DNA from 3 places in the Brevibacillus brevis NBRC 100599 genome. Region 2 is predicted to be linked to each of the others. Evidence: riboswitches for the same ligand, from Rfam matches in the RefSeq annotation. Region 2 holds a riboswitch; each other region holds the start of a gene.

Region 1 (4,221 bases), 1.2 Mb from region 2:
TAACCAAAACAGAACCGTTCCAATTCCATGCTCATTCGGCGCTGAAAACACAAGCAGACTGGTAATGGCCGACAAGATCGCAGATATCGCAATTCCAGCCATGAGCAGGCGTACCGTCGAGTTTTGTCCTCCAATACGGGATAGTGTAAAAATGAGAATGATGGACACGAGGGAGCCTGTAAAAGCGCCAAAGGTTAACGCATACTGCCCGTACATGCTGAATGCTCCGAAAATAATTACCGAAGTAGCTCCAACGGAAGCACCTGAAGATACGCCTAACACATACGGGTCAGCCAGGGAGTTGCGAACCAACGATTGGATCGCTACTCCCACGACAGACAGACCTGCGCCGACGATCGCCCCCAAGAGTACACGCGGAAAGCGAATATCCCAAATAATTGTTTGCTCCCCTTTGGACCAGTCCACCTCAATCCATTGGGTCAGCATCGGAATTTTTGATAAGGCGATTTTCCATACCGTAGTCGGTTTAATCTCCACCGATCCCAGCGTAACTGCGAACGTAATCGAGAGGAAGAGTCCAACCAATAAAGTAATGATGATAGAAGGTAACTTGATCTGTTGCAGTGCTATTCCCTCCCTTAAAAGGGGCGTACTCTATTTGAATTTATCCGGGTAGAGTCCTTCCGCCAAAATTTTCAGCGCAATCGGTGCTCGAACGCCTTCAGAAGCCGCAGACAATGGCAATACAACCAGTCGTTGATTTTTAATCGCTGGAATATCTGCCAGTTCTTTTTTGGTCAAAAGGAAATTGCGTTTTTGATCAACAGTTCTGTCACCGTAGTCTACGACAATAATCACGTCCGGATTGCGACTCACTACTTGTTCCCAACTGACCTCTGCCCACCCCTTTTGAATGTCATCAAAAATGTTCTTGCCGCCAGCCGTCTTGATTAAGGACGTCATGTAATTGTTGGCTGCTGTGAATGGCTTATCTTCCCCGTTGTCGTACACGAACACTTTAAGTGGCTCGTCCACCTTGCCGATTTTGCTAATCGTTTGATCCATTTCACTCTTCATTTTATGGATCAAATCATTGGCTTTGTCCTCCACACGGAAAATGCGTCCGATGTTCGTAATATCCGCGAACACATCGTCGATCGTTGGACCAGGCTTGCTAGACGATTCTTGCAGGTACGATTTGATGCCGACCTTTTCCAAATCCTGCATCGATCCTACGCCCTTTTCGCCGAATCCGCTTTTCCATCCGGCGTACACGAAGTCTGGGTTCGCTGCCAGCAGCACTTCTTTCGTAGGATACTTGTCAGACAGTACCGGAACCTTGTCGTATTCTAGTTTTAACTCTGGAAGGATTTTATCGTCTAGGTAAGCGGTTCCGACCATTTTATCAGCCAGGCCCAATGCCAGCATGATTTCGGTTACGTGTTGGTTCAATGTCACGGCACGCTCAGGTGCTTTTGGATAGGTCATTTCGATACCATTATTGGTTAATGTTACAGGCTTGCTCTCTGCTGCAGGAGCAGCCGTTTGTTCTGTTTTGGCTGGAGCTTGTGTTGTCGTAGTGGAGCCACATGCCGAAACCATAATCATGACGCCCGTCATGATGCCTAGTCCTAGTCCTTTCATCACTGTTTTTGTTTTGTTTGCCTTCACCATCTGTAATCCCCTTTTCTGTATGTAAATTATGAAATGAGACCAAATGTTCCCACCAAAAAAGCACCCCCCATTTCAATCGGGAGGTGCATGACAAACGTAGATATAGCCATAACAGGCGCAAAGGCGCCCTTTCATAGACTGTTTCCACATCTGCCCCATCCTCGTGGGTCGATTGTAAATGATCGCATGGCAGGTCTCCTGGCTTACGGATCAACACACCCAGCTACCTTCCCATTTTTTGTCTCGCAAAAAACAGTGGCTATTCGCTAGGCGCTCCTCGTTACAGTGGCGGGACCGCGCCGGTTTCTCACCGGACTTCCCTTTTAAGCTGACGGCATATGCCATCCAGCACCATTCGATACGTATTCAATTTTTCCAACTTCTTCATTGGTTGATAGAAGTTAGTTTTTTCGGGAACTGCGTGAGTATTTCAACGCCTGTTTCCGTAACCAATACATCGTCTTCAATTCGCACGCCGCCTACTCCTGGCAAATAGATGCCCGGCTCGATGGTAAAGACCATTCCTGGACGAAGCACTTCTTGGTTCTGGCTGTGAACAGATGGATATTCATGTACATCCATCCCTAGTCCATGCCCAAGGCGGTGCATGAAGTATTCTCCGTAGCCTTTTGCGGTGATAACATCGCGAGCGGTTTTATCCAAATGCGCAAAGGTCACACCCGGACGAATCTCAGCAATTGCCGCTTCGTTGGCAGCCAAAACTGTCTCGTAAATTTCTTGTAGCTGGGCACTGATCTTGCCTACAGCAAAGGTACGAGTAATATCGGATACATATCCGTTCGCAGCTACCCCGATATCAAACAAAAGCAAGTCGCCTTCTTGCACCTGGCGCGTTCCTGGCTTCCCATGTGGCAAAGCGGACTTCTCCCCTGCCAATACCATGGACGTAAAGGATGGACCTTCTGCGCCCAAGCGCTTCATCTGGAATTCCAGCTCAGCTACGATTTCTGTCTCGGTCATGCCTGTTTTGACTTTTTTCAGGGTCTCCCGCAAGGAATCCTCGACCAACTGAACAGCGTGCTTCAGACGATCCACTTCGTCCGCAGATTTGATCAAACGCATTTCACGCAGTGGCTCTTCCACGTCCACATAGCTCGACGCCAGAACAACTTGTCCAAGTGCTTCATAGCGCTCGACAGTCATATGACTTTTCTCAATGCCGAGCTTCGCCAAGTTCGCTGGCAACACTTGCTTGAGGATTTCATACGGGTTTTGGATATCCGTATGTGTATGGATATCTTGAACGAAAGAAGCCTCTGCTGCCGCCTCACGATCAAGAGCAGGTACAATTAAAGAAGGCTTTCCTTCAGCAGGAATAACAAGACCCATAAAACGTTCATGCGGGTCAGTAAAAAATCCGGTCAAATAGTAGACGTGCTTGGGAGAGGTAATCAACACCGCGTTCAGCTCTTGCTCTGTCAAAAACGTGTGGAGCTTCGAAATGCGCTCTTGAAACAACTTCTTCACCCTGCTTTCACCAATTATTCTATTGCGAGAATACCACTTCCCCATCAAAAAAAGAAGAGTTCAATTGCAAAATCTACTTCGGATCGGACAACCTAAAGGTGGGGTGAAAACAAAAATGGAACAAATACTCGTCCATCAGGATGGCAAGCAGTTTGCTTTTCACATATCGGGGAAAGGCCAGCCGTTATTGTGTATCCATGCGCCATGCATCGGCTCTATCAATTTTGTTTATCAGCAAACACTCGCAGATACTTATCAGCTCATTGTCCCTGATTTGCCCGGACATGGTGACAGTTCGCCCATGGAGAAGCCCTATTCTATTAGGGAATTGGCAGAACGACTCCATAAGCTGATCCCGTCTCTCGGCATTGAGCGTCCCTTTATTTTGGGGTACTCCCAAGGTGCTTCTATCGCCCTAGAATATTGCCTTCGTTATCCTGATCATGCGCGAGGCGGTATACTCGTGAGCGGTTTTTCCGAAGTGAATGACCTATATTTGCATGGACGATTTTGGATGGCCCGAGCGTTGTCGATGCTTCACGGAGTCCCTCTTCTTGCCCGTTCCATTGCCTCCTCACATGTCAATAGCCCAGAAATGCGGGAAAAATGGACGGCGCACGCCTCCAAAACAGATCCCACCAGCTTAAAATACCTTTATACTGCCGGACACCGCTATCAATGTACAGAGCGCCTGGGCAACATCCAGCTTCCGATTTTACTTGCCTATGGCGGACAAGATAAACGTATGCATCATTATGCGCAAATGCTGACACTGAAATTGCCAAAAGCAAGACTTGAGATAATCCCTAACGTAAAGCATCAAGTCATCACGAAAGCCGCCCCTGCACTCAATCAGTTGTGCCGCACCTTCATGGAAGAAGGATAAATAAGAAAAGACAGAAGGACGGTATCTCCATTCCCTTCTGTCTTTTTGTGATTGGACTAGTTCTTCATCCGCGGGTCGAGTGCATCACGCAAGCCGTCCCCAATTAAGTTAAAGCCGAGAACTGTCAGCATGATAGAGAGCCCTGGAAAAATAACGGTCCATGGTGCTTTCTGAATGTACTGACGTGAATCAGCGAGCATTTTTCCCCATTC
Region 2 (4,221 bases):
TTTCGCTGCGTAAATGTAATAGCGAGCCAGTTCTCTGGTTGAAATGTTGCTGTTCACGTGCAGCACAGTCGAAATTCCTTGGTCGATGTGCTCTTGAATTTCGGCAATCAGATCAATCACTTTGAATTGATCGATTACATACGCCGATTTGTAGTAAAAATAGTTTTCCTGCGACAAGTACGGCATCGGGTAATACGTCGTAGAGTTGGCATACGTTCTCGTTTCGATATGCTCAACAATTGGCATCACGCTAGAAGTCGCATTCTGAATGTAGGAAATGCTCTGTGTCGGTGCAATCGCCAAACGGTACGCATGATAAACGCCATGCTTTTGCACCTTTTGCTGTAGCTCCGCCCAATCTGCTGGCGTCGGAATGTGCATTCCTTCAAAGAGAAGCTTTGCTTTTTCCGTCCGCGGGCTGTAATCGTTCGTCACGTACTTGTTAAAATAAGTGCCTTTTGCATATTCCGATTGTTCAAAGCCCAAGAAGGTCATGCCTGTTTCCCTTGCAATTTCCATACTTTTTTCCAAGGAGTAGAAGTTCATCATCATGAAGAACGTACGGGCGAAATCTTTCGCTTCTTCACTTTCATAAGCGATTCTGTTCTTTGCCAGATATCCGTTCAGATTCATCGCACCGAGACCTACAGAGTGCAGCTCACGATTTGCCTTTTGAACGCCTGGAGCGTTTTCTACACGCGTCATGTCACTCACGGCTGTAATGGCTTCGATTCCTTCGTGGACAGATTCGCGGATCATTTTGCGTTCCATCACATTGACAATATTGAGCGATGCCAGATTGCAGCTAATATCGCGACGGATGATATCCATCTCGCCGTAATTGGTAATCGTCGAAGTCTCCTGTAGCTGGAAGATTTCCGTGCACAGGTTTGACATTTTTACCGAACCGAGATCTTTCAGAGCATGGTTGTTGTTCGCATTCGTTTTGTTCATGATGTACGGATAGCCCGATTCCATTTGGATCATCGCGATTTTGGTCAACATCTCGCGTGCGCTCATCACGGTCTTTTTCTTGATGCGATCGTTAGCCAAGAGCTCCTCGTACATCTCATCGAGGTCCATATCATCCAGATGCACACCGTATTCTTTGTACACGGAGTACGGAGCAAACACAGTCAATGGCTTGTTTTCCTCAGCCAGCTTGTAGAACACGTTTGGTACGATCAGGCCGATGGACAACGTTTTGATGCGGGCTTTTTCATCCGCATTGATCTTTTTGCAATCGAGAAACTCGTTGATATCCCAGCCGAAGATGTTGTAGTACGCTGCACCTGAGCCTTTTCGTTGCCCCATTTGATCCGCGTAGGAAAACGCATCTTCCAACAGCTTGAGAACCGGCATGACACCTTTTGCCGCGCCCTCGACGCCTTTAATCGGCTCTCCTCGTCCGCGAAGCTTGGACAGGTTCACGGCTACACCGCCGCCAATTTTGGATAGCTGCATACAAGTTCCCAAAATAAAGTTGATGGAATTCAGTGAATCATCCATTTCGAGCAAGAAGCAGGAAACCATTTCTCCCCGGCGGCTTTTGCCTGCGTTCAGGAAGGTTGGTGTCGCTGGTTGCAAGCGTTGGTCCATCATGGAGACCGTTAAACGCTTGGCGAGATCAAAGTCACCTTGTCCAAGTGACAGTGCCACAACGGCCACTCTGTCTGGATACTGCTCCAAGTACATCGATTTATCGTTCGTTTTCAAAGCGTAATCTTTATAAAATTTGGAGATAGCCATATACGAAGCAAATTGAAAATCGGCGTCATAGGCCAAACGGAAAACTTCATCGACCTGCTCAACTGTGTATGTTTCATAGACGTTTTCATAGAAGTCATTCTCGATCAAATAGTCCATGCGTTCTTTGACACTGCCAAAAGTCATCGTGTTGGACTGCACTTCTTCCATGAAGACCGCAACCGCTTCCCGATCCTTTTCCAGTTGATAAAATCCGTCGTTGCCACGCTGCATCAGTTCGTTGTTCAATTCAATATGCCGCAATTGCTGCCACCCCACTCGTAAATTGTTCCACGTCACGGCCGGTACCGGACAATTCGAATTTAGAAATCACCGGAACGCCATATTGGCTCGCGATCGTATCTGCACTTTTGGCAAAGCTGGTTCCCCAGTTGCGGTTGCCGCTGGCAGATACCCCGCGCAGATGGACATGATTTCGCTTCAGGAACGTCGCCACCTTCTCCGGCACTTGTCCGAATCCCGTCGTGTATGTGATCAAAATGAATGGCTCGTCCAGCACCATATCTTGATCAATTTCCACATGTGGCAGATTAATTTTGTTGACGAATCGTCGGACGTTTCCTGTTTTTGAATCATAAGCGATTAGCATGTCCCTCATCCTATCCTTGCTATTTTTACTCTGTATGTATGTTATTTAGCCAAAGTAAAAGCGCATCCGACGTTTACATGCCGAATGCGCGTGATGACTTCCATCTAGCAATTCGCCAATGCGAATTGAGCGCTCGAACACTTCCCTATCTCCCGTAGGGTAAACAGTGCAAGCGGTTAGGCAGGTCTCCTGGCTTTTGGATCATCGCTCCATTTTCACCTTCCCGATCCTCATGATCAGTGGCCTTCTTTCGCAAATGGAACTCTCTCATTACAGTGGCGGGACCGCGTCGGATTCTCACCGACTTCCCTATTAAGTCTACCAAATCTGGCTGGTAAACACCTTACCGCATCAATATGTAGTTGGTAAAACTTACTTTACCTCAATATATCGTAGGAGTCAAGCTCAGTATGGGCTCTTTTCGAAAACTAACTATTCTCCTTTTTCGGCTATTGCCAATCTCTGGTTCTCGTTCATATAATAGATTTTGTGCGTGTTGGTTAGCCTTGGAGAGATTGGAGAGTCGCCCTCATGAAAAGCACCGACTATCAACCTGTCGTCATACCTCGTTCATACCGTAGAATCATGACTTATCAAGAGCGTGACTATCACATTTTCGTAAGTATACCTGCATCCCCCTCCGGAATCAGGCTTTCCCGTCATATATTTGCTAGATGGCAACTCTGTTTTTGCCACTATGACCGAAGCGATACGGATACAATCACGTGGCCCTGAACGAACTGGCGTGTATCCTGCTATCGTCGTCGGGATAGGCTATCCAACAGACGATCCATACCATCCTGCCCGTTTCTATGATTACACGTATGAGGTTCCCGCCTCAGAGCTTCCTGGCAGCCCAAAAGGAGCCGAGTGGCCACAGATGGGGGGAGCCGAGCAGTTCCTAACCTTTTTAGAGGAGGAGCTCAAGCCTAGCATCGAAAACGACTTCCCCATCGATCGGACCCAGCAAGCGATTTTGGGACATTCGCTAGGCGGCTTATTTGTCTTGCATGTGCTACTATCGAGACCACACGCGTTCCAGCGGTATATTGCCGGTAGTCCCTCTATCCACTGGAATGAGAGCGTGCTGCTTGCAAAGGAAAGTCAATTGCCGAGCCTGCTGACAGATGACCTCGACGTCCATGCGCTTCTCACGATCGGCGAGTTGGAAAACGATGGGCGATTCTTGGTCAAAGAAAAATCGCTGGCGATGATCGAACGATTGTCCTCAAGGACTCAGATTCGCCACGAAAAAAACTGCCCGCTACTAACAACGGGCAGTTTTTGTTTTTCATGATTCGCTTACTGTAGAGATAACACTTTGGTGATTTGGGGCAGCTCTTCGATGGCAGATACAATCGTTGGTGTAATCTCTTCATCAGTCACAGAGATAAGCAGGGCATTCTTCCCTTTTTGCTCGCGGGATACATTCAACTTGGAAACATTGATTTGATACTCGGCCAGTTTTCGTGAGACATCATAAATCACGCCTGGATAATCGATATGGCGAACCAACAATCCGTGGGCCCCTGGAGGTATGCGACACGCGCAGTAATTGATTTCACTGATGTACACTTCTCTCCAATCTTGCGCAAAGGTGTACTTGTTCGCTCCTACACGCAAAATCGCCAAATGATTCGCATATTCGCCAGAGCTGTGTTGGACAGGAATCTTTGTCCCGAGTCCTTCCACTAGCAATGTTGCGATTTCCTCTTTATTTTCATGAGCAAGAATACTTAATTGTGCACCCGCTAACTCTGGCTCGAGTCTTCGAATCAGTTCAGCCAGTTCACGCAATCCAGCATATTGGGTCATGTGATGCCTTCACTCTCCCAGTCAGGTTTATCCTCGTTATTACGGCAGAA
Region 3 (4,221 bases), 800 kb from region 2:
TCGTTCGATCTACATGGACGCCGAGATGCGCAGCCTGCCGCTCGCCTAACGCAAATAGGTTCAAGGAACGCGCATAGCTTACCAGCACCATTCCGCCTATGACCAAGTACGGAATCAAGACATACGTAAAGGCCCAGCCCCGAAATGACAGGCTGCCCATCAGCCAGAACACGATCTCATTCACCGTCTGATCCGATAGCGACACCATAAAGGAAACGAGTGAGCCGAGAAAAGCCTGCACCACAACACCAGACAAAATCAGGGTCTCCGTTTGCAGCTTTCCTTGGGTGTTCGCGAGTCCGAGTACGATCCATAAACTGAGCAGTCCTGTAAGAAAAGCGACAACAGGCGTGCTCCATGCACCCAAAAAGCTGATTTGCAAGCCAAACAGGATCAAAAAGGCTGCTCCGACAGCAGAACCAGATGCCACGCCCATCGTAAACGGATCTGCGAGCGGATTGCGCAAAACTCCCTGAAAGCCCGCTCCCGCAAGAGATAAGCAGGCGCCAATCAAAACAGCCAATACAACGCGTGGAAAACGAACCTTCATGACAATTTGCTCAGATGACTCCGGCCACGCTACGGTGATCCACTCAGACAAGCCCGAGATTTGGTGGAGCAGGATGAGCCATACTTGCGAAATGGGAAGGTGTGCCGCCCCCATCGAGATACTGATGATTATTGAAGCCAGAAGGACGAGACAGCTGGCTCCTCCCCATATGAACAATCGTTTCTTCATTTTATTTCACCAAGTCAGGGTAAATCGCCTTCGCTACTTCAATCAAGCCTTGTGTAATACGCGGACCAGGACGGGACAAAATATTTTGGTCCATGCCAAAGATTTGTTTTTCACGAATCGCCTTCATTTTATCCCAGCCATTACGCTTGGCGATCATATCCTCCAGCTTGACGCCAGTCTTTTCATCGGTAATTCCGCTCGCATACAAAATGACGTCTGGATCGTTTTGCAAAATCTTTTCTTCACTGATCGGATTCCAGCCCTGTGTGTCAGAGGCAATATTTGTCGCTCCAGCCAGTGTGATGAGTTCATCCATGAATTCACCTTTTCCGACTGTCCAGCCTGGGGAAAACTCAAGGTATACCTTTTTCTTCTCTTCTGGTTTTACATTTTTCACTGCTTCTTGAACGTACGCGATATCCTTCTTCATTTGCGCGACAACTTTTTCGGCTTGTTCTTGTTTGTTAGTGATAACTCCCATCACCAACACATTGTTTAGGATGTCATCCATCTTTGTCGGATGGGTAATGTAGACGGGCATCCCGAGAGATTTGAGCTTGTCAGCCACTGGCTTCTCCATCGAAATCCCACCGACGACCATATCTGGCGTTTGAGCGAGAATCGCTTCTTCATTCGGTTTGACGACGCCGCCAATTTTCGGTTTTGTCTTCGCCGCTTCTGGATAATCATCGTAGTCTGAGACAGCTACGATCCGATTTTCCAAGCCTAATGCGAACAAAATCTCTGTCTCGGCAGGTGATGTGGAGACGATTCGCTCAGGAGCTTTTGCAAAGGTTACTTCTTTTCCTGTCGCATCCTTGACTGTCAACGGATACGTAGTTTGTTTTGCAGGCTGCTCGGCTGTATTCTCTTGCGGTGCTGTCTGCGGTGCACTGGTTTGTCCACCAGGTGCTTGCTGGCTGTTATCGTTACCCGCACAACCTGCGAGGCTCGCCGCAACTAGTAGTGGGATCATGAATCGCAATGAACGTTTCATATGTAGAACTTCCTTTCTGCGTGTCTGATTGACTGTACCTTCCAATAAAAAAAGCGACCCTTGCTTCCATTCGGAAATCAAAGGGTCGGCACCTCAGGGCAAACAGACAGGATGGTCTGCTTCCTGAAATAGGCCGATCCTTTCCGCGAAGGCAACAGGCACAAAAACAAACAGGCAGGTCTCCTGGCTTACGGCTGAGGAACGAGCCGATTTACAGTGGCGGGACCGCGTCGGATTTTCACCGACTTCCCTTTTCACCCGATCTTTTTGAGAAAAGACGAGGCACCTATTTGCTGTTACGTTTGAAATTGTCACAGTCCATGACTCATCCTACATCATAGCATTCCTTGGATGAAAAAAGAATGACAAACACGTAAGCCAATACTTTCTTGCCTGCTAAAAATGAAAACACCTGAACAAAAGGTTCAGGCAAATGGAATGCTTTTGGCAAAGCTTTTAACCACGTTTGTGCAAATAATCCAGAATGCCCATGGCGCACACCTGTAAATCGAGCTTGAGTACTCCGAAAACTTCGTGGTCATCATTGATGCCTTGTGACTGTAGATGCTCCGAGACTCGTTCCAATAACTTACGAGACAGATCAGCATATGTTTGTCCAACAGCAAGTGTTGATTCTCCTTCCGCCACAAACACAGGGAGCCACTCACGTATTTGGCGGTACACATCGTCTACCTGTTCAGACATCCCAAAATGACCAAAGTAAATGCGATTCAGCTTGCGCGCTTCAAATCGACGTAGAGACGCTAACATGGCATCCGGGTCAAACTGATTCGGAGAAGTAGATGGCAGTACGAGGTGTATACCATCCTTTTTAAGCTGCGGATAAAGTACACCTGCCGTATCACCTGTGAACATGCCACGGCTAACGGGATCGTAGATGCTGAAGTGATGATTGGCATGCCCTGGCGAATCCAGAAACTCCAACACGCAATTCGCTCCGATCTTTAGTGTATCCCCGTCTCCACGAATCAAAATCCGCTCTTCGGGAACAGCCTCAATCGGATCAAACAATCGATCAAAATCATCATGATACACCGCTCTCGCCCCTGCGATCAGTCGGCTTGGATTAACGAGGTGACGTGCACCCTTTGGATGGACGACGATCTTTGCGTTTGGGCAATCCTTTAGAAAAAGTCCCACTCCTCCCGCATGATCCAAATGAATGTGCGTCACGATGATGTATTTTACTTGCTCCGGGGTAAAACCGAGCTTGGCGAGGCCGGTCTTGATGTATGGGACGGAGGGGCTTGGCCCTGTTTCAACCAAAGTCAGTTCTTCTTCAGCGATGACATAAGTCCCCGTGCGTTCCGCCCAGCCCATATCGAAACCGTCTATTAGATGGATGCGCTCCCCTAAGTAAATTGGCTGTGATGATTGCATGTAAATGCTCCTCCTTTTCAAAGGTCATTTTGTTGCGAGAATATTTACACTTTATCACCTATTTAGCACGCACTGGGAAAAACAACACAAATTCTTCATATTTTCATCGTATTATGAGGGTAGCAAAAACAATTTCATTACCTGGAGGGGTGCGAAATGGGTCAGCTTTTTTCTGAGTTACGACCTGAGCATGAGAAGTTTATCAAGAAGCAACGAATGTTCTTTGTTGCCTCTGCTCCTATGGATACAGATGGTCATGTGAATCTTTCACCGAAAGGGTACGATTCCTTTCGCATCATATCGCCTACCGAGGTGGCCTATTTAGACCTGACCGGAAGCGGAAACGAAACCAGTGCACATCTACAGGAAAATGGCCGGATTACTCTCATGTTTTGTGCATTTGAAGGCCCTCCTCTCATCATGCGCTTATTCGGCAAAGGAACGGTTATTCTCCCAGATTCGCCTCGGTGGGATGAGCTCGTAAAAGACTTCCCGCTTCTGCCCGGTGCTCGTCAAATCATTACCGTAAACGTACAGGAAGTAAAGACTTCTTGCGGCTGGGCTATCCCCTTCTATTCCTACTCAAAAGAACGGGACACCCTTCAGAAATGGACTTTGGCTAAAGACGAGCAGGAACTGCTTGCTTATCAAAAGGAAAACAACGTAGTAAGCATGGATGGCTTGCCAACACCACTGGGACAAAAGCTTTTTCCCGCAGTAGGTGGGGATAACGAAGCGTAAAACGCAAAGAAGCTGCCTTGCTCGCAGCTTCTTTGTTTGAAAACTCTTTACTTGCTGGTATAAATGACCACTGCATCGCGGAGAAACTCGGCTACACCTGGCTGTTCCTTGTCATAGTAAGCAGTAAAGCGCGGGTCATCGACGTACATCTGGGCAACACCTGCGTGCGCTTCTTTGCTGTAGCTGTCCCAGTAAAAACTGAGCCATTGACGGTGAAGATCTGCTGCTTTTTGCGCCAATTCATGAGCAGGATCACCTGTCGAAAAAGCCTGCGCCAATGTATCGTGCAGGTCTGCGTTCAATTTCTCCAGCGCGGCATACTGTTCTTCTGTCATGCCTTTGA

Evidence for each region. Region 2 has a riboswitch for cobalamin ahead of nrdI (class Ib ribonucleoside-diphosphate reductase assembly flavoprotein NrdI). Riboswitches for the same ligand answer to the same signal wherever they lie in the genome.
Region 1: another riboswitch for cobalamin. It lies ahead of BBR47_RS10360 (ABC transporter substrate-binding protein); the one in region 2 lies ahead of nrdI (class Ib ribonucleoside-diphosphate reductase assembly flavoprotein NrdI).
Region 3: another riboswitch for cobalamin. It lies ahead of BBR47_RS19715 (ABC transporter substrate-binding protein); the one in region 2 lies ahead of nrdI (class Ib ribonucleoside-diphosphate reductase assembly flavoprotein NrdI).

The regions. Positions count from the first base shown of each region.
Region 1 is NC_012491.1:2,098,184-2,102,404, reverse strand. Features, by position in the region: gene BBR47_RS10365 (FecCD family ABC transporter permease) at 1-546, opposite strand, end outside; gene BBR47_RS10360 (ABC transporter substrate-binding protein) at 616-1,635, opposite strand; cobalamin riboswitch at 1,806-2,006, opposite strand; gene BBR47_RS10355 (M24 family metallopeptidase) at 2,020-3,114, opposite strand; gene BBR47_RS10350 (alpha/beta fold hydrolase) at 3,239-4,009, shown strand; gene BBR47_RS10345 (ABC transporter permease) at 4,066-4,221, opposite strand, start outside.
Region 2 is NC_012491.1:3,318,267-3,322,487, forward strand. Features, by position in the region: gene nrdE (class 1b ribonucleoside-diphosphate reductase subunit alpha) at 1-2,010, opposite strand, end outside; gene nrdI (class Ib ribonucleoside-diphosphate reductase assembly flavoprotein NrdI) at 1,997-2,356, opposite strand; cobalamin riboswitch at 2,518-2,717, opposite strand; gene BBR47_RS15840 (alpha/beta hydrolase) at 3,054-3,653, shown strand; gene BBR47_RS15845 (ACT domain-containing protein) at 3,659-4,171, opposite strand; gene BBR47_RS15850 (hypothetical protein) at 4,211-4,221, opposite strand, start outside.
Region 3 is NC_012491.1:4,115,155-4,119,375, forward strand. Features, by position in the region: gene BBR47_RS19710 (FecCD family ABC transporter permease) at 1-739, opposite strand, end outside; gene BBR47_RS19715 (ABC transporter substrate-binding protein) at 741-1,736, opposite strand; cobalamin riboswitch at 1,892-2,041, opposite strand; gene BBR47_RS19720 (MBL fold metallo-hydrolase) at 2,193-3,137, opposite strand; gene BBR47_RS19725 (pyridoxamine 5'-phosphate oxidase family protein) at 3,294-3,878, shown strand; gene BBR47_RS19730 (MerR family transcriptional regulator) at 3,926-4,221, opposite strand, start outside.